4 regions of the Streptomyces sp. NPDC007929 genome follow, and region 1 is predicted to be linked to each of the others. Evidence: riboswitches for the same ligand, from Rfam matches in the RefSeq annotation. Region 1 holds a riboswitch; each other region holds the start of a gene.
The links. Region 1 has a riboswitch for cyclic di-AMP ahead of ACFZDE_RS10615 (transglycosylase SLT domain-containing protein). Riboswitches for the same ligand answer to the same signal wherever they lie in the genome.
Positions count from the first base shown of each region.

Region 2: another riboswitch for cyclic di-AMP. It lies ahead of ACFZDE_RS15880 (peptidoglycan DD-metalloendopeptidase family protein); the one in region 1 lies ahead of ACFZDE_RS10615 (transglycosylase SLT domain-containing protein).
Region 3: another riboswitch for cyclic di-AMP. It lies ahead of ACFZDE_RS11520 (NlpC/P60 family protein); the one in region 1 lies ahead of ACFZDE_RS10615 (transglycosylase SLT domain-containing protein).
Region 4: another riboswitch for cyclic di-AMP. It lies ahead of ACFZDE_RS33355 (peptidoglycan DD-metalloendopeptidase family protein); the one in region 1 lies ahead of ACFZDE_RS10615 (transglycosylase SLT domain-containing protein).

Region 1 is NZ_JBIBKD010000003.1:224,565-230,383, forward strand. Features, by position in the region: gene ACFZDE_RS10610 (Cof-type HAD-IIB family hydrolase) at 60-908, shown strand; gene ACFZDE_RS10615 (transglycosylase SLT domain-containing protein) at 872-1,648, opposite strand; cyclic di-AMP (ydaO/yuaA leader) riboswitch at 1,654-1,827, opposite strand; gene ACFZDE_RS10620 (polyprenyl synthetase family protein) at 2,329-3,339, shown strand; gene ACFZDE_RS10625 (outer membrane lipoprotein carrier protein LolA) at 3,570-4,850, shown strand; partial or broken gene ACFZDE_RS10630 (ATP-binding cassette domain-containing protein) at 4,852-4,989, shown strand; gene ACFZDE_RS10635 (NAD(P)H-dependent oxidoreductase) at 5,025-5,606, opposite strand; gene ACFZDE_RS10640 (amidase family protein) at 5,690-5,819, opposite strand, start outside.
Region 2 is NZ_JBIBKD010000004.1:509,618-515,436, reverse strand. Features, by position in the region: gene ACFZDE_RS15895 (MBL fold metallo-hydrolase) at 73-1,341, opposite strand; gene ACFZDE_RS15890 (TetR family transcriptional regulator C-terminal domain-containing protein) at 1,490-2,101, shown strand; gene ACFZDE_RS15885 (GDSL-type esterase/lipase family protein) at 2,393-3,178, opposite strand; gene ACFZDE_RS15880 (peptidoglycan DD-metalloendopeptidase family protein) at 3,425-4,351, opposite strand; cyclic di-AMP (ydaO/yuaA leader) riboswitch at 4,356-4,517, opposite strand; gene ACFZDE_RS15875 (alpha-galactosidase) at 4,827-5,819, opposite strand, start outside.
Region 3 is NZ_JBIBKD010000003.1:401,684-407,502, reverse strand. Features, by position in the region: gene pcrA (DNA helicase PcrA) at 1-1,269, opposite strand, end outside; cyclic di-AMP (ydaO/yuaA leader) riboswitch at 1,585-1,758, shown strand; gene ACFZDE_RS11520 (NlpC/P60 family protein) at 1,766-2,956, shown strand; gene ACFZDE_RS11515 (hypothetical protein) at 3,035-3,976, shown strand; gene ACFZDE_RS11510 (hypothetical protein) at 3,954-4,307, opposite strand; gene ACFZDE_RS11505 (NlpC/P60 family protein) at 4,719-5,777, shown strand; gene ACFZDE_RS11500 (LuxR C-terminal-related transcriptional regulator) at 5,787-5,819, opposite strand, start outside.
Region 4 is NZ_JBIBKD010000012.1:118,531-124,349, forward strand. Features, by position in the region: gene ACFZDE_RS33340 (DNA topoisomerase (ATP-hydrolyzing)) at 1-1,223, opposite strand, end outside; gene ACFZDE_RS33345 (insulinase family protein) at 1,443-2,822, shown strand; gene ACFZDE_RS33350 (insulinase family protein) at 2,819-4,207, shown strand; cyclic di-AMP (ydaO/yuaA leader) riboswitch at 4,408-4,572, shown strand; gene ACFZDE_RS33355 (peptidoglycan DD-metalloendopeptidase family protein) at 4,585-5,373, shown strand; gene ACFZDE_RS33360 (FCD domain-containing protein) at 5,563-5,819, shown strand, end outside.

The DNA of each region.
Region 1 (5,819 bases):
GGCAATCGGCCTTCACCGTGCGATGAAACGAAGGGCCGCACTGTCCGTATTCTCTGATCATGGCCGCACCCATCGCATATTCACTCATCGCCACCGACCTGGACGGGACGCTGCTGCGCGGCGACGACACCCTCTCCGACCGGTCCCTCGCCGCGCTCGCGCGGGTGGCGGACGCCGGTGCCCAGCATCTCGTGGTGACGGGCCGGCCGGCGCCGAGAGTGCGGCCGCTCCTGGACGACCTCGGGTGCACGGGGCTCGCGGTGTGCGGACAGGGCGCGCAGGTGTACGACGCCGGCGCGGACCGGCTGCTGTGGTCCATCACCCTGGACCGGGAGCTGGCCGAGACCGCCCTGGGCAAGATCGAGGCCGAGGTGGGGCAGGTGTACGCGGCGGTCGACCAGGACGGGGTCGAGGGGCTCACGCTGATCGAGCCGGGGTATCTGATGCCGCACCCGACCCTGCCCGCCGTGCGGGTCGAGCGGCGCGACGAGCTGTGGGGCGAGCCGATCAGCAAGGTGCTGCTGCGCCACCCTCATCTGTCGGACGACGAGTTGGCGGCGACGGCCCGCTCGGTGGTCGGCTCGCTGGCCACGGTGACGATGTCCGGGCCCGGCACGGTCGAGCTCCAGCCGTGCGGGATCACCAAGGCCACGGGTCTCGCGCTGGCCGCCGAGCACCTGGGGCTGCGGCCGGCGGACACCATCGCCTTCGGCGACATGCCCAACGACATCCCGATGTTCGACTGGGCCGGCCACGGCGTCGCGATGGCCAATGCCCATCCCGAGCTCAAGGCCGTGGCCGACGAGGTCACCCTGTCGAACGAGGACGACGGCATCGCCGTCGTCCTCGAGCGACTGCTGGGCGGGACGGCTCAGTACGGGCCGTTGACGTTGTCGATCGAGCCGTAGCGGTCGGCCGCGTAGTTGCAGGCCGCGGTGATGTTGGCGACCGGGTCGTACGGATCCCACGAGGTGCCGTCCACGTGGTAGGCCTGGAAGGTGGGGTCGATGGTCTGGAGCAGGCCCTTGGACGGGGTGCCCGCGACGGCGTTGGAGTCCCAGTTGTTGATGGCCTGGGGGTTGCCGGACGACTCGCGCATGACATTGCGGTAGATGCCGTCGTACGACCCGGGGATCCCCTTCTGCGCCATGATGTCCAGCGCCTCGCGGATCCACCCGTCGAGGTTGTTCGCGTAGGTCTTCGCGGACGCCTGGGTGGCCTGGGCGACCCCGCCGGCGGGCTTGGCGGCCGGCTTGGCGGGGGCGGACGACTTGGTCGCCGTCTTCTTCGCGTCCGCCTTGGCGGTCTTCACCGTCAGCTTCAGACCCGGGTGGATCAGCTTCGGGTTGTCGCCGACGGCGGCGCGGTTGTCCTTGTAGAGCTGCTTCCAGCCGCCCGAGACGTCGTACTTGTCCGCGATGCGGGCGAGCGAGTCGCCCTTGACCACGGTGTACGCGAGAGACTTGGCGGGCTGGGCCGCGCGCGGCACGGACTGTGCGGCGGCGGGGACGCTCTGGGGTTCGGCGGCGCTCGCGTGGGTGGCGCCGATCAGCGGAAGGGTGAGTGCCGCTCCACCGGTACCGGCGGCGATGATGCCCCGGGTCAGCGGGTTGGTTCTGGTGCGACGGTGCTTGCCTCGTCCGGCCATGGTGATGTTCCTCTCCGGCGCCTGCGAGGTGAGCTGTCGGGTTCGGGCCGGGAGGTGCCCGGCCGCGTACGGCGCTGTGCCGTGCGCGGCTTCACCCCGAGCCGTGCCGCTGTGCGGACCGGCGACTTACCTGGGTCCCCCGCTCCTGCCCTGCGTGAGTGAGTCGGTTCTGTGGGGAGTCCGGGCGGCGGCAGGATTGGGCGTCCGCCGGACAGGGCCGGAACGTATGCGAGAGCACATGTCGGGAACAAGCACCTCAGTCACATATCGCGTGGTTGACCTTGGTCGGGGGCGTTTGGGCCGCTTGATCCTTTGCTGGAGTCAAGGCTCAACTGGCTTCCGGGGAACGGCGTTAGAGGCCGATGTGGTCAGGAGGGGGAAAAGGGGAAGCAGTGATTCAACTCACTGATCACGAGTCGATGGGGCAATTTCCGCCAAGGGGAATTCATCGGCTCATCACGGCAAATCGTGCATAACTCGCTACCCGAGGGTAAGTCGATAAATATCTGTTCTTATAGGTTGATCGAAAACATAAGGGTCGTGATCGCATACCGCCCGGCCTGTAACCATGGGCGCTGGCGGTGATCGAAACGTGACCGGATACGCTGACTCGAGTGAGGACAGCGACCTATCGACAAACCGCGTAGTCACCGGCAGACACAGCAGACAGGAGACCCCTCGTGACCGACGTCGGGCCGTTCGGGCTGAGCGTGCGGGACCAGGCTCTGGAGGCCGATGTCCAGGCCGGATTGGCGGCTGTCGAGGAAGGCTTGCTCGAAGCCACCAAGAGTGAGGTGCCCTTCATCACGGAGGCCGCCCAGCATCTGGTCCGGGCCGGCGGCAAGCGGTTCCGCCCGCTGCTCGTGATGCTCTCCGCCCAGTTCGGTGACCGCTACGCGCCCGGCATCGTGCCGTCGGCCGTCGTCGTGGAGCTCACCCACCTCGCCACGCTCTACCACGACGACGTCATGGACGAGGCCGCCGTGCGCCGCGGCGTCGCGAGCGCGAACACCCGCTGGGGCAACTCCGTCGCGGTCCTCACCGGCGACTTCCTCTTCGCCCGGGCCTCGCACATCCTGGCCGACCTCGGCCCGGAGGCCGTGCGGGTGCAGGCCGAGGCGTTCGAGCGGCTGGTGACCGGCCAGATCCTGGAGACGGCCGGACCGCAGGACGGCCGCGACCCCGTCGAGCACTACCTGGACGTGCTGGGCGGCAAGACCGGCTCGCTGGTCGCCGTGTCGTGCCGGTTCGGCGCGATGATGTCCGGCGCCGACGAGACGGTCGTGGACGTCCTGACCCAGTACGGCGAGCGGCTCGGCGTCGCCTTCCAGCTCGCGGACGACGTCCTGGACATCGCCTCCGACTCCCACGAGTCCGGCAAGACCCCCGGCACCGACCTGCGCGAGGGCATCCCCACGCTGCCGGTGCTCCGGCTGCGCGAGCGGGCGGCCCGGCTCGGACTCGCCGAGGACACCGCCCTGTGCGAGCTGCTCGACTCCGACCTCACCGACGACGCGCGGCACGCCGAGGCCCTGCGCCTGCTGCGGGCCCACCCGGCGCTGGAGCAGGCCCGGCAGGACACCGTCCGCTACACCCAGGACGCCCGTGCGGCGCTGGCCCCGCTGCCGGAGTGCACCGCGAAGGCGGCGCTGCTGGAGCTGTGCGACGCGGTGGTGCACCGGGCCGGCTAGCCCGTCTCCCCGTACGACCCCTACGGGTCGGGGGAGAAGTCGCCCCCGCGTGTCATACCCCAGCAGTACGCGGAGTTGAGCCCCGGGTCTGACGTATCTCCCCGGCCGATTTGGTCAGATGGTGACCACGGAAAACACCACTCCTCACCTGTTCGGGTGAGAATGGCGGCTCAGGGACGAGTGCGTGGACGACACGGACAGCCGCCGCCGACCACGGAGGTAGGGCACACATGGCACCGTACGCATCCGACGACAGCACGACCGCCGGGGAGGTCGACGAGCAGCGCTCCGGGCGGCACAAAGCCGCGCGGTACGTCGTCCCGGTCACGGTGATAGGGGTGGCGGCCGCGACGATCGGGCTGGTCCCCGCGCTCGCCGACTCCGGTGACCCGGACCTCCCGAAGATCACCGCACAGCAGCTCATCGAGAAGATCGCGAAGTCGGACGTCCAGCAGCTGTCCGGCACGGTGAAGATCAGCACCGACCTGGGCCTGCCCGACCTCGGTGGCCTGGAGTCCGGTCTGCTGTCCGGCGCGGCGAGCCAGGGCGAGGGCGGCTCCTCCGCCGACCCGACGGCCAAGCTCACCGAACTCGCCTCCGGCACGCACACCCTGCGCGTCGCCGCCGACGGCCCCGACCGGCAGAAGCTGTCGCTGCTGGAGAACGCCGCGGAGTACAGCGTCATCCACAACGGCAAGGACGTCTGGGGCTACGACAGCAAGTCCAACGAGGTCTACCACGGCACCTCTTCGCAGAGCCCGGAGCGCGGCGAGGACGGCAAGGACGGCAAGGACGGCAGGGACCAGCAGCCGCCCGCCACGCCGAAGGACTTCGCCGAGGAGGCACTGAAGGCGGTCGACGACACGACCTCCGTGACCGTCGACGGCACCGCCCAGGTCGCCGGCCGGGACGCCTACAAGCTCGTCGTGAAGCCGAAGCAGTCCGGCTCGACGGTCGGCGCGATCAGCGTCGCCGTGGACGCGAAGACCGGCATGCCGCTGAAGTTCACCCTGACCCCGGCGAGCGGTGGCGCGGCCGTGGTCGACGTCGGCTTCACGAAGGTCGACTTCGCCAAGCCGGCGGCCTCCACGTTCGACTTCACTCCGCCCAAGGGCGCGAAGGTGACGGAGGAGAAGGACCTCGACAAGGACGCGAAGGGCGCCCCGGGCAAGGCTCCCGGCAAGACCTTCGGCAAGGGCGGGGCGCGCGAACACACCCCCGAGGACGGCGAGGACTTCGGCAAGGGCCTCGACGGCATGAAGACCATCGGCGAGGGCTGGAACGCCATCGCCACCTTCGACACCGGCGGCGAGGGCGTGCCCTCGGGGAAGGCCGGCGGCGACTTCGGCGGCTTCATCGACTCGCTCGGCGACAAGGTCCACGGCAAGTTCGGCTCCGGCACGGTCTTCTCGACCCGCCTGGTCAACGCCCTCGTCACCGACGACGGCAAGGTCTACGCCGGCCTGGTCACCAAGGACGCGCTCGTGAAGGCGGCCGACGCCGCCCAGTAGCCCCAACGGCTACGGCAAGACCACCACCATCCGCATGCTGATGGGCCTCATCGAGCCCACCTCCGGCACGGCCCGGGTGCTGGGGCAGCCCATGCCCCGGGCCACCCGCGCCGTGCTGCCGCACGTCGGGACCCTCATGCGCGCTTCACGGCGAAGGACATCACCGCCTGACGCTCAGTCCTCGTACAGGAACCTGGCCGGGGGTGCCTCCTGCGCGAAGAAGGTCTTGGCGCGGGTCAGCGCCGCGTCGTCGGTCAGTACGTCACCGGGCTTGCTGCCGTTGCCGAGCAGCACTCCGCCGAAGCGCATCCCCATGTACGCCGCCGAGTTGTGCAGCGTCCCGACCAGCGGGTCGGCGACCACCTCCTGGGTGTGCGCGAGGGCGGTGACGCCCCACAGGGTGCGGCCGGCCAGGGTCGCCTTGAAGTCCAGGCCGGGCGTGCGCAGCCAGCCCGACCAGTAGTCGAGGTAGCGCTTGGTCTGCGCGGAGACCGAGTACCAGTACAGGGGCGAGACGATCACGATGTCCGTCGCCGCGAGCGTGGCGTCCAGCAGCCGGGCCACGTCGCCCTCGGTCGGGCGGACGTGGTCGCTGTCGTGCCGCAGGTCCTCGAAGTCCGGCACGGTGAGCTCGGTGAGGTCGATCCACTCCTGCTCGACGTCCGAGGGCAGTTGCTCGGCGGCCCGGCGGGCCAGCAGCTCGGAGTTGCCCTCGGCGCGAGCACTGCCCAGGACGAAGAGGAAGCGGCGGGTCATGGTGTCCCCCAGAAGAGTGGCGTACGACGACTGGATGCGCATGCATCATATGCGCGCGCATTCAAATCTGCCAGGGGTGTCCGTCAGCCTCCGGAACGCGCCTGCGCCTCACGTGCCACGGCCAGCAGCAGCGCCTCCCGCCCGTGCGGCGCGACCAGATGCAGCCCGGCCGGGCAGCCGTCCCCGCCGAAGCCGGCCGGAAGGCTCAGCGCC
Region 2 (5,819 bases), on a different contig from region 1:
ACACGCAGACGGCGAGGGCCGGGGAGCCTCTCGCTCCCCGGCCCTCGCCGTCGGTCTGCCGTGCGCCCCGGGTCAGCTCGCCGGGAGCGACTCGGGATCCTCGGTGCCCTTGCCGACCTTCCCGCCACCGTCACTCACCGTATCGGCCTGGGCCACGGCTGCTGCCGCGTCGGACGCGGTCTTGACGCCGGCTCCCACGAGGGCCTCCCCCGCCGCGCGACCACCGGCCGGGGCGAGCGCCACCCCACGCCACCACGGCTGGGACGGCACGGTCTCGGCCGTGGGCTCGAAGGGCTCGCCGGGCCGGGGCAGGGCTACGGCGGCGCCCACCGCGCGGGCGGCCGCGAGCGTCCCCTCGCCGGGGTCGGCCCACGGATGGGTCGCCAGATTGAAGGTGGCCCAGTGGATCGGCAGCATCGGACCGTGCTCCGGCCCGCCCTGGAGGTCGAGGTGGGCGCGCATGCCCTCCTCGGGGGTCATGTGGATGTCGGGCCAGAAGTCGGAGTAGGCGCCGATCTGGATCATCGTCGCGTCGAACGGCCCGTGCTCGGCGCCGATCTCCTTGAAGCCGTCGAAGTAGCCGGTGTCACCGCTGTGGTAGATCCGGTGCTCGTCCCCGGCGACGACCCAGGAGGCCCACAGGGTGTGCTGGGTGTTGCGCAGCCCCCGGCCGCAGAAGTGCCGGGCCGGGGTGGCGGTCAGGGTGAGGCCGCCGATCTTGGTGGCCTCGTGCCAGTCCAGCTCGCGCAGCCGGTCGGCGGAGACGCCCCAGTGCTCCAGGTGCGCGCCGACGCCCAGGGGCACCGCGAACAGGGTGTCCGTACCGGCGAGCGCCTTGATGGAGGGCAGGTCCAGATGGTCGTAGTGGTCGTGCGAGATCACCACGACGTCGACCGGGCCCAGCGCGGCGAGCGGCAGGGGTACGGGGTGCAGCCGCTTGGGCCCGGCGAAGGGAAAGGGGGAACAGCGCTCACCCCACACCGGGTCGAACAGCACACGCCGGCCGTCGATCTCGGCGAGGACGCTGGAGTGCCCCATCCAGGTCAGCCGCAGTCCGGTCGCCGGGGGCCGGGCGATGTCGGCGAGGGTGGTGGAGTGCACCGGGACGGTGCCCTTGGGGGCGCGGCGGGGCCGGGTGTCCTTGTCGAAGAAGACCTTCGCGAAGTCCAGGGTCGAGCCCGAGGGCCGGGTCCGTGCGGGACCGCCGGGGTTCTGGAAGACCCCGTCCTTGAAGTGGGGCGATCTGCGGATGCGCGCCATGCGCTCACCGCTCGGATCCGCGCCGAACGCTTCGGGCCGAAGCGCGCGGAGCCCGGAGCTCAGGGTACGGAAACCGGCCACGGTACCTCCAGGTGGAGTCGGTCAGGCTTTCCATTATGGTCGGCCGCTTCGGCCCTGCGGTCCTGCGGCCCCCGGTGATCGCGGAGCGGTTGTCCAACAGGCCGAAACGCCCCGTCAAGGGCCGCGTGCGCGTGGATAGGGTGACGGCGTGACGAGAGTCCGGTTGAGCGTGGCGCAGCGGCGCGGGGATCTGCTGCGGGCCGCCATCGAGCAGATCGAGGCGAGGGGTGTGGCGGCGGTCCGGATCGCCGACGTGGCCTCGGCGCTCGGCGTGAGCAACGCGCTGGTCCTCTACCACTTCTCCTCGAAGGAGCAGTTGGTCGCCGCCGCGTTCCGGCACGCGGCGGAGAGCGACCTGGCGCAGTTGCGCACCATGCTCGGCCGCCGTTCACCGGCGCTGCGCCGGCTGCGGTCGGCCGTGCGGTGGTACGCGCCCACCGGGCCGGCCAAGGGCTGGCGGCTGTGGATCGAGGGCTGGGCGTCGGCCCTGCGCGACCCCGTGCTGCGGGAGGTCGCCCAGGATCTCGACCGGCAGTGGAAGGCGGCGCTCGCCGAGGTCATCGCGGAGGGCGTGGCGGCGGGCGAGTTCCGCTGCCCCGATCCGCCGAGCGCGGCCTTCCGGCTCACCGCCCTGCTCGACGGTCTCGCGGTGCAGCTGACGTCCTACTCCGGCGCGGTGCCGCGAGCCCGGGCCCAGGAGTGGGTGGAGGAGGCGCTGGCCCACGAGCTGGGCCTGGACCGGGGGCTGCCGACGGCCTGACGGCCCCGGACCCGTCGGCCTGACAGCCCGCCCGGCACATCAGCCCGACGGCACCCCGCACAACAGCCTGACGGCACCCCCGACACCCCCGACACATCGGCGCACCGACGCATCGCCGCATCGCCGCATCGCCGCATCGGCACGACGACACCCCGCGCCTCGGCCGGACGCCATCCCCGGCCCACCCGCAGCCCGTGATACACCTGCCACGCCCCGGAGTCCGGACCACCGCGCGTGGGGGCCGCGCCGGGATCACGCCCGGCACGTCCCGCACGCGCGGGGCAGCCGCCCTCAGGCCACCGACGCGATCCGCATCCTGATGTCGTCCGGCGACAGCGCCCCCTTGGCCGTCACATGGTCGCCCGAGGACTCCCCGCGCAGCCGCCGCCCGATCCACGGCACCAGGAACTCCCGTGCCCAGGCGACGTTGTCGCGCCGCATGTCGAGGGCGCCGCGCGGGGGCAGCGGGGGCCACGCCTGCTCGGGGTCGGCCGGCACGTCGAGGCCGAGCACCTGGCCCGCGCGGAGCGCCACGCGCGTGTGCCCCTCCGGCGACAGGTGCAGCCGGTCGGCGTCCCAGGCCCTGCGGTCCTGCACGCTGCGCAGGGACCACAGGTCCAGGACCGGGCAGCCGTACCGGTCGGCGATGGCCCTGACGTGTCCGTTGTACGTGGCGATCTTGCCGCGCAGGTGCTTGAGCACGGGCACGCCACGGGTGTCGAAACCGGTCGTCACCATGACCGTGCCGGACACGGCGGTGAGCAGGGCCAGCGCCCGTTCGAACCGCTCGGCCACCTCGTCCGGGTCGGTGCCGGGCCGGATGATGTCGTTGCCCCCGGCGCAGAACGAGACGAGGTCCGGGGCCATCTGGACGGCCCGCGGAACCTGGTCCGCCACGATCTGGTCGAGGAGCTTTCCGCGTACGGCGAGATTGCTGTACCGGAAGTCGCCCTCGGGTCTGCGGTCGGCGAGCAGGACGGCGAACCGGTCGGCCCAGCCGACGAACGCCCCGTCGGGACCTGGGTCGCCGACGCCCTCGGTGAAGCTGTCCCCCAGCGCCACGTACGACCCGATCACTGCTCTGCTGTCACTCTTCGAATCGTCTGCCACAACAGCTCATGATTCACCTTCGAATGTGACTTACGCGACCGTAGGAAAGGGTTGACGGGCGGTGAGATAAGCCACTCCTAAAGGGTTCGCCAACTCCGGAATACGCCGCTTGTCAGGGATGTTTCGGGGTGAACCGTGGACACACCGAAGGCCGGACCCGGGGATCGGGGTCCGGCCTTCGGAGGCGTGTCAGGCAGGTGGTCGTGCGCTGGGTCAGCCGACGGAGACGCCGTGCGAGCGCAGGAAGGCGACCGGGTCGACGTCGGAGCCGTAGTCCGGCGAGGTGCGGATCTCGAAGTGCAGGTGCGGTCCGGTCACGTTGCCGGTCGCGCCCGACAGGCCGACCTGCTGCCCGGCCGTCACGGTCTGGCCGGCCGAGACGGAGAGCTGGGACAGGTGGGCGTACTGGGCGTAGTGACCGTCGTTCAGCTTGATGACGACCTGGTTGCCGTACGCGCCGCCCCAGCCGGCGGAGACGACCTCGCCGGCGCCGACGGCCTTGAGGGAGGTGCCGGTGGGGACGACGAAGTCGACACCGGTGTGGTAGCCGCTGGACCACATGCTGCCGGACATGTGGTACGGGGTGCCGACGCCGGCGCCGTCCACCGGGAGGACGTAGCCACCGGCGTTGCTCTCGGCGGCGGGCTTGGCTGCGGGCTTGGCGGCGGCCGGCTCGGCGGCGGTCTCGGCCTTCGGCGCCGACTCGGCGGCCGAGGACTTCTGGGCCGAGGCCTTCGGAGCGGCCGGGGCCGAGGCCTTCGGCGCGCTCGCGGCCTTCTTGCCGATCGACAGCTTCAGGCCCGGGTGGATCAGCGACGGGTCGGAGCCGACGGCGTCACGGTTGTCCGAGTAGAGCTTCTTCCAGCCGCCGCTGACGTTCTGGTCGTCGGCGATTTTCGCGAGGTAGTCGCCGGCCTTCACGGTGTACGTGCGGGGGCCATTGGCCTTTTCGGCGGCCTTCTTCCCGGTGGCCGGGGCGGACTGGACGGCCTTTTCCGGAGCCGACTGCGGGGTGGCGGCGTGGGCGCCGGCGGCCCCCATGAGCGGCAGGGCGAGAGCGGCCCCACCGGTTCCGGCGACGGCGATGGAGCGGGTGAAACGCTGGGTCTTGGGGCGGCGGTGCTTACCCTTCGCGGGCATGGCGAATTCCTCTCCGTCGCCTGCGAGGTGAGCTGTCGGGTGCGAGCTGGAGATGCCCGGCCGCGCCGTGGCGCGACTTAACCCCAAGCCGTTCCGGGAACCGGAACAGGCGTCTTACCTGTGGGTCCCCCGCTCCTGCCGTACGTCGGGTCAGTGTGTGCGGACTCCGGGCGGCGGCAGGATTAGGCGTCCGTCCGGATTGGTGTGGAACGTAAGCGACCAAGACGCAAGGGGACAAGCGTGCGGTTGCGTGTGACGGTGTTTTCCCTGACGTGTCGGCACAACCGCGGTCACCGAGCGTGGATTAGCGATCTCCGGCATTCCTCAATGAGCCTGATTGGCGCCAGAATTACGTGAACATGGCGACAACGCATCGTCACGGATATGACGATGGTCACGCGCCCCGACCTCATCTCCTTTACGATCGGGGCACGTTATCCCTTAGCGGCCGAAATTCCCTATTCGGACAGAACGACTACTTCCGCTTAAGACGGACCACCGCGGCGTCCAGATCCCCCCGCAGAGGGACCCGAAGTCCGTGATGCAGCAGTACGACCCCTCGGTGAACTTCGCCCGTTTCGAGGCATTCGTACGATGCTGCCGGATCGAGACCACGCAGCCGGAGCGCCGGCACGGGCTCGCCGTAGCGCTGCGCCTGGAGCCAGGCGAGGACGACGATCTCGTCACCGAGGACGTACTGCACGGCACTGGCTCCACCCTGCGGGGGACGCAGCCGGTACAGGTCGCCGCGCTGCACCACGGGCCGGATCTCCTTGTAGAGCGCCACCCACTCCCGCGCCTCGGAGAGTTCCTCAGGCGTCCACCGCGTGAGGTCACCGCCGACGCCGAGCACCCCGGCCATGGCACTGACGAACCGGAAGCGCAGGGAGCTGGCCCGCTGGTTGAGCATGGCGTTCGGGCTGTCGGTGACCCAGGCGGCCATGACCCGGGCGGGATGGATCTGGCTGAAGCCGTGCTGGATGGCGAGCCGGTCGAGCGGATCGGTGTTGTCGGAGGTCCACACCTGGTCCGTGCGGCTCAGCACTCCGAGGTCGATCCGGCCGCCGCCTCCCGAGCAGGACTCGAAGGCCACCCCAGGATGCGCGGCCCGCAGCCGGTCCAGCAGGGCGTACAGGCCGTGCACATGGTCGACCCACAGCCGCTGCGGGTAGGGGTCGTCCGGCCAGCCGGCGTCGGTGAAGCAGCGGTTGAAGTCCCACTTGACGTAGTCGATCGGAGCGCCGGCGAGAAGCCCGTGGAGCTGCTCCCAGAGGTACTCCCGGACGTCCTCGCGGGCGAGATTGAGTACGAGCTGATTGCGGAACTCCGTCCGCTTTCGTCCCGGTTGGTACTGGACCCAGTCGGGGTGCGCGCGGTACAGGTCGCTGTCCGGGTTGACCATCTCGGGCTCGACCCAGATCCCGAACCGCATGCCCAGGCCGTGCACATGGTCGGCGAGCGGCTTCAG
Region 3 (5,819 bases), 180 kb from region 1:
GAACTGCGCCTCGTCGTGCTCGGTGTCGGCGACGTAGCCGGTGATCTGCGCGCCGGAGCCCGCGTTGGTCCACAGGTTCTTGGGGCGGCGGGACTCGTTGCGCTCGATGACGGCGTTGGCGGCGCTGAGGATGGTCTGCGTGGAGCGGTAGTTCTGCTCGAGCAGGATCGTGGTGGCGTCCGGGTAGTCCTCCTCGAACTGGAGGATGTTGCGGATGGTCGCGCCGCGGAAGGCGTAGATCGACTGGTCGGCGTCGCCCACCACGCACAGCTCGGCGGGCGGGACCTCGGCCTCGGGCGGCACGTCGACGGGGTGCTCCGAGGGGGTGCCGACCAGCTCGCGCACCAGGGCGTACTGGGCGTGGTTGGTGTCCTGGTACTCGTCGACCAGGACGTGCCGGAAGCGGCGGCGGTAGTGCTCGGCGACGTCCGGGAAGGCGCGCAGCAGATTGACCGTCGTCATGATCAGGTCGTCGAAGTCGAGGGCGTTGGCCTCGCGCAGCCGTGACTGGTACATGACGTAGGCCTGGGCGAGGGTCTTCTCGAAGCCGTCGGCGGCCTGGGCGGCGAAGTCCTCCTCGTCGATCAGCTCGTTCTTCAGGTTGCTGATCTTGGCGCTGAAGGACTTGGGCGGGAAGCGCTTGGGGTCGAGGTCCAGGTCGCGGCAGACCAGGGCCATCAGGCGCTTGGAGTCGGCGGCGTCGTAGATCGAGAAGGAGGAGGTGAAGCCGAGCTTCTTGCTCTCCCGGCGCAGGATGCGCACGCACGCGCTGTGGAACGTCATGACCCACATGGCGTTGGCGCGCGGGCCGACGAGCTGCTCGACGCGCTCCTTCATCTCGCCGGCGGCCTTGTTGGTGAAGGTGATCGCGAGGATCTGGCCCGGGTGCACGTCCCGCTCGGCGAGCAGGTGCGCGATGCGGTGGGTGAGCACACGGGTCTTGCCGGACCCGGCTCCGGCCACGATGAGCAGCGGGGAGCCGGAGTGGACGACGGCGGCGCGCTGGTTGTCGTTCAGCCCTTCCAGCAGCGCGGCGGAGTCGATCACCGGGCGGGGGGCGCCGTCGCGGTAGTAGCCTCCCCCACTCTCGGCTCCGCTCGAGCGGGGGGACCCCCATCGGTCCGGGGGCGCGTCGAACTTCCCGCCGAACAGATCGTCCGGAACCGGCTCCGGTACGTGATCGTCCTCGGGTGGCGGCGGGGGCTCGTCGGCCGGGCCCCGCTGGGCCTGGAGGCTCGCCAGGAAGTTGTCGTCAAAGAGGCTGCTCATCGCTCTCCGAGTCTAGGGCGCCCCACTGACAGCCCGCCGCCGCCCCGAGAACATCGGGCCGCGCCGGGCCCCTGACGGGCCGGACCGGCGGCGCATTGTCGCCCTCCATGACCGTGCGATCACGCCCTGCCACACCCCCCTCAATTGCGGACGACTCACAACCAATCGCCCTCGATCGCTCACTCTCGGCGACGCTCATGAGTAAGGTCACGAAAATGTATCGGGCATATCACCCATCAACCTTCACAGGGGCCACACGAGTTGGCTACGGTGCGACCAGGCCGCATGACCCCCACCGGCGAACGTCGCCGGGCCGCGCGGCCTCCGCCGAGTCCGGCACGCCGCAGCGGCAGCCGGAGCCGGGGACCCAACCGTGAACCTGGGGTGAATCGGCCCGACTCCCTGTCCGGAGACGGCCGTAGGGCAAACCTTCCGAACCACCCGCCCGAACCCGACAGCTAACTCGGTAGGCGGAACGTGGAAGGAGTCGCCTCCCTTGGCGTCGCACCGCAAGTCGCGTCCTACGGGCACGCGCGTGGCAGGCATACGGACCCCCGCCCTCGCGACGGCGGCTCTCACCTCCGTGGCCCTGCTGTCCCAGTCGGCCAACGCCGCCCCCGCGGCCGACGACAAGCCCAGCCTGGAGGAAGTCGAGAAGAAGGTCGACGACCTGTACCGCCAGGCCGAGTCGGCGACCGACAAGTACAACGCGGCCAAGGAGAAGACCGCGAAGCAGCGCAAGCGCGTCGACACCCTCCTCGACGACGTCGCCCAGCGCACCCAGAAGCTCAACGAGGCGCGCGAGGAGCTGGGTTCCTTCGCCTCCGCCCAGTACCGCACCGGCGCCGCCGCCCCGGACACCGCGACGTTCCTGCTCGCGGACACCCCTCAGGACTACTTCGACCAGACCCAGCTGATGGACCGGATGACCGGCCGTCAGAAGGACGCGGTCGACGACTACGTCACGCAGCAGTCCGAGACGATGAAGAAGCGCCGGGAGGCCACCGAGAGCCTCCAGACGCTCACCGAATCGCAGGACGGCCTGAAGACCGCCAAGGCCACCGTCCAGCGCAAGCTCGCCGACGCACGCGAGCTGATGTCGAAGCTGACCGCCGAGGAGAAGGCCCGGCTCGCGGCGATCGAGAAGGAGAAGCGGGCGGAGGCCGCCCGCAAGGCCGACGAGCTGGCCCGGGAGCAGGCCGCGCGGCAGAAGGCCCAGGAAGAGGCGGCACAGCGGCAGGACAGCGGGTCCTCCTCCTCGGGGACGGGTTCGGGCTCGTCGGATTCCGGCTCGTCCTCTTCCACGGCACCGGCCGACTCCTCGTACGCCACCAAGGCCGAGAAGGCGCTCGCCTTCGCCCGCGCCCAGATCGGCAAGCCGTATGTGTGGGGCGCGGTCGGACCCGGCTCCTACGACTGCTCCGGCCTCACCCAGGCCGCCTGGAAGGCCGCGGGCGTCACCCTGCCGCGCACCACCTACGACCAGGTGAACGCCGGCACCACGGTCCCGCTCTCCCAGGCCCAGCCGGGCGACCTGGTGTTCTTCTACGACGACGTCACCCACGTCGGGATCTACATCGGCAACGGCATGATGATCCACGCCCCGAAGCCCGGCACGTACGTGCGCGAGGAGTCGATCTACTACGACGGCGAGTCCGCGATCCACAGCGTGGTGCGCCCGGCCTGAGCAGTCCCGGCACGTTTTTGAGGGGCACGCGCGCGTGCCCCTCTCCCAACCCGGGTGGCGCTCTCTAGCATCGGCGTTATGCCCGGTCCCTCCCCGTTTGCCACCTGGTGGTCGACGTATGCGCTGGCGACCGGCATCGTGTCGGTCGGTCTCGACTCGGCGGGGCACGCGGCCCTGGCCCGCATCGCCCTGGGCCTGGCCTGCGCGAGCTGGCTGGTGGCGGTCGCGGGCCTCGCCCAGCGGCGGCGCGGCGTGTGGCAGGCGGAGACGCCGGCCGCGCTCACCACCGTGGCGGCGACCGCCGTCCTCGGCACCGGCTTCTCCGCGGCCGGCCGGCAGCCCGTCGCCGAGGCTCTGCTGGCCCTCGCCATGGTGCTCTGGGCGGTGCTGCTCGCCGCGGAGGCCCAGGGGCGGCGCGGCACGGTGTTCCTGCGCTGTGTGGCGACGGAGGGCCTCGCCGTGCTCGGCGCGACGCTCGCCGCCGCGGATGCGGTGGCCTGGCTCGCCCACGCGGCCCTGGTGCTCTTCTGGCTGGGCCTCGCCCTCTACTGCTTCGCCCTGTTCCGCTTCCAGCCCCGGCAGGTGGAGGAGGGGCGCGGAGACCACTGGCTCGCGGCAGGCGCCCTCGCCCTCTCCTCGATGGCCGGGGCGAGACTCCTCAGCGCCGACAGTTCCCGCCTGTACCTGTGGAACGAGGAGAACACCAGCGCCCTGCGCACGACGACCGTCACGCTGCTCGTGCTCGCGCTGATCGCCTGCGTCGCCCTGCTGCTGGCCGAACTGTTCTGGCCCCGGCACCACTACGACGTGCGGCGCTGGGCGACCGTGTTCGCCGCGGTGGTGACGGCGGCGGCCACCCTGGCGGTCGCCGCCGCGTTCGACGCCGCCTGGCTCGACGCCGGCGGGGAGGTGCTGCTGTGGATCGCGGTGGCCGCCTGGCTCGGGTGCACCGCCTGGGCCCTCGCGGCCGCCCGGACCGGCGCCCGGAGCTCCCGGGTCAGGTCCAGAGCACGGCGATGAAGATGTTCGCCGTGGTCAGCAGACCCACCAGGCCGAAGAGGCCCTTGTCCACCTTCTCTTCGTCCCGCTTCACGTAGACCAGGCCGAGGATCACGATCAGCAGGGCCAGCTTGATGCCGATCTTGACGTTGTTCACGGACTGGTCGTCCGCCTGGTTGAGGCCGACCAGGATCACCCCGGTGACCAGCATCGTGAACGCGCCGTGCAGCATCGCGGGGGTGAAACGGGCGGTACCCTCACCCATCGACTTCATCTGGGTGAGGAAGCCGCCCAGAAGCGAGGCGATACCGATGATGTGGAGGCCGACGAAGAGGTGGATGAGTACGTCCATGAGGCCGGAGCCTAATGAGGGCCTCAGGGGCGTCCGACACCGGGCCACTGATGCATAAATGCGCCCCATAGCACCCGATCACGGTCACTTGCTCAGAATCCGGCACATCGGTCATCACGCTGAGTGAAGTAGACGGGGTCACGGTCGCATACGGTCACCACCGGTCCTCTCACGTCACTTCCGCACACCAGCCCCCGGCCCGGCACGGCGCCGCTTAGCGTCCTCCACCAGGTGCCCGGCTCCCCACCGCCGCCCGGGCCAGGGGCGGCAGTCGGACACCACCGCCGAAAAGTCCGGCGGCGATCCGCTCCCCCTGTGCGGGCCGTCGCCGGATGCGCAGGCCGCCCGACCGCTCCCCCGGCGACCGCACGCACCCCCCCCCGGCGGTCGAGGAAAGGACGTGGCCTCCAGGTGGCAGCGCATCGCAAGCCCCGGCAGCGCTCGACGGGTGGCGGCAAGGCCCGTACGGCCGCCACGATCGCCCTCGCGGGCGCGGCGACGGCGACGGGGTTCGACGGCACCGGACACGCCGAACCACAGCTCAGCCCCGCCCAGGTCAAGGCGAAGGTCGACGCGCTCTACCAGGAGGCGGAGGTCGCCACCGAGAAGTACAACGGCGCGAAGGAGAAGGCCGAGGCAGCCGCTCAGCGGCTGAAGGACCTCCAGGACCAGGCGGCCCGCAAGCAGGAGCGGCTCAACTCCGACCGCGACGCCCTCGGCTCCGTCGCCGCCGCGCAGTACCGCGCCGGGGGCCTCGACCCCGCGGTACAGCTCGCCCTGTCCGACGATCCCGACCGGTATCTGGACAACGCCGAGTTCGTGGAGCGGGCGGGCAACCGGCAGAACGCCGCCGTCACCGGTGTGCGCAAGCGGCTGCGGGAGATCGAGCAGCTGCGCGGGGCCGCCCACATCGAGCTGACCTCGCTGAAGTCACGGCAATCGGAGCTGAAACGGCACAAGAAGACGATCACCGGCAAGCTGGGCTCGGCACGGCAGCTGCTGTCCCGGCTCGGTGTGCAGGAACGTTCCCTGCTGGGCGCATCGCCCGACCGCGCCTCCCGCGCGACGGGAGCCCGGGACACCCTCGCCGCCCCCGGCTCCGCCACGGCCCAGGCACCCAACTCCCGCGCCGCAGCGGCCGTCTCCTACGCCTACCAGAAGCTCGGCAGCCCCTACGTCTGGGGCGCCACCGGCCCGAACGCCTTCGACTGCTCGGGCCTCGTCCAGGCCGCCTACCGCGCCGCGGGCGTCTCCCTGCCCCGCACGACCTACTCCCAGATCGCCGCCGGCCGCCGCGTCTCCCGCTCCGAACTCCTCCCCGGCGACCTGGTCTTCTTCTACGCCGGCATCAGCCATGTCGGCATCTACGTCGGCAACGGGCGGATGATCCACGCGCCGAACCCCTCCGCGCCGGTGCGTGTCGCCCCGCTGGACGAGATGCCGTTCGCGGGGGCGACCCGGGTGGTGTGAGCGCCGGCGTCAGACCAGCCGCCGCGCCGTCGCCCAGCGCGT
Region 4 (5,819 bases), on a different contig from region 1:
AGGCGGATGACCTCGTCGATGTCCAGCAGGGCCGTCAGCAGGCCCTCGACCAGGTGCAGCCGGTCGCGCTTCTTGCCGCGGCGGAACTCCGAGCGCCGCCGTACGACGTTGAAGCGGTGGTCGAGGTAGACCTCCAGGAGCTCCTTGAGGCCCAGTGTGAGCGGCTGGCCGTCCACCAGCGCCACGTTGTTGATGCCGAAGGACTCCTCCATCGGCGTCAGCTTGTAGAGCTGCTCGAGGACCGCCTCCGGTACGAAGCCGTTCTTGATCTCGATGACCAGGCGCAGGCCGTGCGCGCGGTCGGTGAGGTCCTTGACGTCGGCGATGCCCTGGAGCTTCTTGGAGCCGACCAGGTCCTTGATCTTGGAGATGACCTTCTCGGGGCCGACCGTGAAGGGCAGCTCCGTGACGACGAGGCCCTTGCGGCGGGCGGTCACCGGCTCCACCGACACCGTCGCCCGGATCTTGAAGGTGCCGCGGCCGGACTCGTAGGCGTCCCGGATGCCGGACAGGCCGACGATGCGGCCGCCCGTGGGCAGGTCCGGGCCCGGGACGTGCTTCATCAGGGCGTCGAGATCGGCGTTCGGGTGCCTGATCAGGTGGCGGGCGGCGGCGATGACCTCGCGGAGGTTGTGCGGCGCCATGTTCGTGGCCATGCCGACCGCGATGCCCGAGGCGCCGTTGACCAGGAGGTTCGGGAAGGCGGCGGGCAGGGCCACCGGTTCCTGCTCCTGGCCGTCGTAGTTGGGGTTGAAGTCGACCGTGTCCTCGTCGATCGACTCCGTCATCAGGCTCGTCGCCGCGGCCATCCGGCACTCGGTGTACCGCATGGCGGCCGGCGGGTCGTCGTTGCCCAGCGAACCGAAGTTGCCGTGGCCGTCGACCAGGGGGACGCGCATCGAGAAGGGCTGGGCCATGCGCACGAGGGCGTCGTAGATCGACGCGTCGCCGTGCGGGTGCAGCTTGCCCATCACCTCGCCGACGACCCGGGCGCACTTGACGTACCCGCGCTCGGGGCGCAGGCCCATCTCGCTCATCTGGTAGACGATGCGGCGGTGCACCGGCTTGAGGCCGTCGCGTGCGTCCGGCAGGGCGCGGGAGTAGATGACCGAGTACGCGTACTCGAGGAAGGAGCCCTGCATCTCGTCGACGACGTCGATGTCGAGGATCCGCTCCTCGTACGAGTCGTCGGGCGGCGGGGTCTTCGTGCTGCGGCGGGCCATCGCTGCCGGCTCCTTGCTGCTGCGATCCAGATCTGACGCGGACCATTGTGGACCGCCGCACTGACAAGCGGGACCAGGACCCGGGGGCAAGCGGTGTCCCCGTCCGAGGACCGAGGTCGCCACCGGGAACTTCACCAGGGCTTCGCGCGCTTGCATACAGTGGCAGGACCGGCAGGAATCCGCGGTCTGAACAACCGCTCAGCGATCGAAGGGACGTACATGCCCATGGGTCACACGGCCACAGCCCAGGCAGGCTCCGGGGGCCTGACAGCGACCGAGCACCGCCTGGCCAACGGCCTGCGCGTGGTGCTCTCCGAGGACCACCTGACCCCGGTCGCGGCGGTGTGCCTCTGGTACGACGTCGGCTCACGCCACGAAGTCAAGGGGCGTACCGGCCTGGCTCACCTTTTCGAGCACCTCATGTTCCAGGGATCCGCGCAGGTCAAGGGCAACGGTCACTTCGAGCTCGTCCAGGGCGCGGGTGGCTCGCTGAACGGCACGACCAGCTTCGAGCGGACCAACTACTTCGAGACCATGCCCGCCCACGAGCTGGAGCTCGCGCTCTGGCTGGAGGCCGACCGCATGGGCTCGCTGCTGGCCGCCCTCGACGACGAGTCGATGGAGAACCAGCGGGACGTCGTCAAGAACGAGCGCCGCCAGCGCTACGACAACGTCCCCTACGGCACCGCCTTCGAGAAGCTGACCGCCCTCGCCTACCCGGAGGGCCACCCCTACCACCACACCCCGATCGGCTCGATGGCCGATCTGGACGCGGCGACCCTGGAGGACGCGCGCGCGTTCTTCCGCACCTACTACGCGCCGAACAACGCCGTGCTCTCCGTGGTCGGCGACATCGACCCGGAGCAGACGCTCGCCTGGGTCGAGAAGTACTTCGGCTCCATCCCCGGTCACGACGGCAAGCCCGCCCCGCGCGACGGGTCGCTGCCGGAGACCATCGGCGAGCAGCTGCGCGAGGTCGTCGAGGAGGACGTCCCGGCCCGCGCCCTGATGGCCGCCTACCGGCTCCCGCACGACGGCACGCGCGCGTGCGACGCGGCCGACCTGGCTCTCACCGTCCTCGGCGGCGGCGAGTCCTCCCGCCTCTACAACCGGCTCGTGCGCCGCGACCGTACGGCCGTGGCGGCCGGCTTCGGGCTGCTGCGGCTCGCCGGTGCGCCCTCCCTGGGGTGGCTGGACGTGAAGACGTCCGGTGACGTGGAGGTCCCGGTCATCGAGAGCGCCATCGACGAGGAGCTCGCCCGGTTCGCCGAGGAGGGCCCCACGCCCGAGGAGATGGAGCGCGCCCAGGCCCAGTTGGAGCGCGAGTGGCTGGACCGGCTCGGCACCGTCGCGGGCCGCGCCGACGAACTGTGCCGGTACGCCGTGCTCTTCGGTGACCCGCAGCTCGCCCTGACCGCCGTCCAGCGCGTGCTGGAGATCACGGCGGAGGAGGTCCAGGAGGTCGCCAAGGCCCGCCTGCGGCCCGACAACCGCGCGGTGCTCGTCTACGAGCCCGTCGCCGACGAGCCCGCCGAGGACGCCACCACCGACGCCACCGCAGCCGCGGCCACCGACGAGAACGAGGAGGCGGCCAAGTGACCGAGCTCGCCACGATGGACTTCCACCCCCGGCCGCAGGCGGGCGACGCCCGGCCGTGGGCCTTCCCAGCCCCCGAGCGCGGCACGCTCGACAACGGCCTGACGGTGCTGCGCTGCCACCGCCCCGGCCAGCAGGTCGTCGCGGTCGAGGTGCTGCTGGACGCCCCCCTGGACGCGGAGCCGGCCGGACTCGACGGTGTGGCCACGATCATGGCCCGGGCCTTCTCCGAGGGCACCGACAAGCACTCCGCCGAGGACTTCGCCGCGGAGCTGGAGCGCGCCGGCGCCACCCTCGACGCGCACGCCGACCACCCCGGCGTCCGGCTCAGCCTGGAGGTGCCCGCCTCCCGGCTCACCAAGGGCCTGGGCCTGATCGCCGACGCCCTCAGGGCGCCCGCGTTCGCCGACAGCGAGGTCGAGCGGCTGGTCAACAACCGCCTCGACGAGATCCCGCACGAGCTGGCCAACCCCTCCCGCCGCGGCGCCAAGGAGCTCTCCAAGGAGCTGTTCCCGGCGGACTCGCGCATGTCGCGGCCCCGGCAGGGCAGCGAGGAGACGGTCGCCGCGATCGACTCCGCGGCCGTACGGGCCTTCTACGAGAAGCACGTCCGCCCCGCCACGGCCACCGTCGTGGTGGTCGGCGACCTCACCGGCATCGACCTGGACGCCCTGCTCGGGGACACCCTGGGCGCCTGGACGGGATCCTCGGCCCAGCCGCGTCCCGTGCCGCCGGTCACCGCCGACGACACCGGCCGGGTCGTCATCGTGGACCGCCCCGGCGCCGTCCAGACGCAGCTGCTGATCGGCCGGATCGGGCCGGACCGGCACGACCGCGTGTGGCCCGCGCAGGTGCTGGGCACGTACTGCCTCGGCGGCACCCTCACCTCCCGCCTGGACCGCGTCCTGCGCGAGGAGAAGGGCTACACCTACGGCGTACGGGCGTTCGGCCAGGTCCTCAGGTCCGCCCCGGACGGCACGGGTGCCGCGATGCTCGCCATCAGCGGTTCCGTCGACACCCCCAACACCGGCCCGGCCCTGGAGGACCTGTGGACGGTGTTGCGCACCCTCGCCGCCGAGGGGCTGACCGACGCCGAGCGGGACGTCGCCGTGCAGAACCTGGTGGGTGTGGCGCCGCTGAAGTACGAGACGGCGGCGGCCGTCGCGAGCACGCTGGCCGACCAGGTCGAGCAGCACCTGCCCGACGACTACCAGGCCACGCTGTACCGGCAGCTCGCCGCGACCGGCACCGTGGAGGCCACCGCGGCGGCCGTGAGCGCCTTCCCGGTGGACCGTCTGGTGACCGTCCTCGTCGGTGACGCGGCGCAGATCAAGGCGCCGGTCGAGGCCCTCGGCATCGGCGAAGTCACCGTCGTCGCCGCCGAGTAGCGGTACACGTCGCCACGCGCGCGGGGGCCCTGGTTGTCGTCAAAGGCGCCAGGGCCCCTTTATGCCCGAATTGGGATGGGAGTTGCCTGTCTGGCCTGTGGGATGCGCTACAAAAGCCGGGATTCGTTTGGGAATTGAAAGTGGCGCCGCTTAGCGTCGTCCGGGCTGTTCGTCAGGCAGTGCGCCGCACCCGCGGCACCGGACAGTCATCGCCGAGTCCCCGTACGGCGCGAGCCAGGGGAGCCGGGGACCCATCGCAGTCCCTGGGGTGAATCGGGCGCCCGCGCGAGCCGCGAGGGAGTCCGTAGGAGACCTTCCTGCTCCGAACCCGTCAGCTAACCCGGTAGGCGAGAGGGAAGGAAAGGACCAGCCACTACATGGCGTTCACTCGCGCCACCGGGAAGCACCGTCGTCCCAGCAGGATGCAGCGCTCCACCGCCCGCGCGGCGGGCGTCGCGGCCCTCGCCACCACCGGCGTGATCGGCACCGTGGCGGCCCCCGCCGCCTTCGCCGCAGAACCCAGCGTCGAGCAGACCGGCCTCACCCCGGTCGTCACCATGGGGGACACCGCGGCCCAGCAGATCGACGCCCAGGCCCTCGCGCAGCAGCACGCCGCCGATGAGGCCGCCGCCAAGCAGAAGGCCGAGGAGGCCGCCCGCAAGCAGGCCGCCGAGATGGCCGAGCGGGCCAAGGAGGCGGCCGAGAAGGCCCGTGCGGCCAAGGAGCGAGCCGCCCGTGAGGCCGAGCGCAAGCGCCTGAACACCTTCGTCTCCCCGATCTCCGGTTCGTACGTCTCCACCAGCTACCAGGCCAGCAGCGGCCTGTGGTCCTCCGGCAGCCACACCGGTGTCGACTTCCACGCCGCCAGCGGCACCTCCGTGCACGCGGTCGGCTCGGGCGAGGTCGTCGAGGCCGGCTGGGGCGGCTCCTACGGCAACCAGGTCGTCATCAAGATGACGGACGGGACGTACACCCAGTACGGCCACCTGTCCTCCATCAGCGTCTCGGTGGGCCAGCGGGTCACCCCGGGCCAGCAGATCGCCCTGTCCGGTGCGACCGGCAACGTCACCGGCCCGCACCTGCACTTCGAGGCCCGCACCAGCCCCGAGTACGGCTCGGACATCGACCCGGTCGCCTACCTCCGCTCCCACGGCGTGGGTATCTGACCGGAACGTCTCCGTTCCCCCCGAAAGCCCCGGCTGTTCAAGCCGGGGCTTTCGGCGTTTACGGCCGCCCGCTGTCCAAAAAATATCCATGGATTGCCGCCTGCCGTCGGAAATTCCGGCCGATTGCAATAGAGTCACGGAACGCACGCCGCTCGTCGGCGTTTCACGGGGATTAAGCGGAGGTCGGTCATGCGTATTCCCGCGCACTCGGTGTGCACGGCCATCCGGGACGACATCGTCGCGGGGGTCCACGCGCGTGGCAGCCGGCTCACCGAGGAACTCCTCGCCCGCCGCTACGGCGTCTCGAGGGTGCCGGTCCGGGAGGCGCTGCGCACGCTCGAGGCCGAGGGTTTCGTGGTGACCCGCCGGCACGCGGGCGCGTGTGTGGCGGAGCCCACCGAGCAGGAGGCCGGCGACCTGCTGGAGATGCGCCTGCTGCTGGAGCC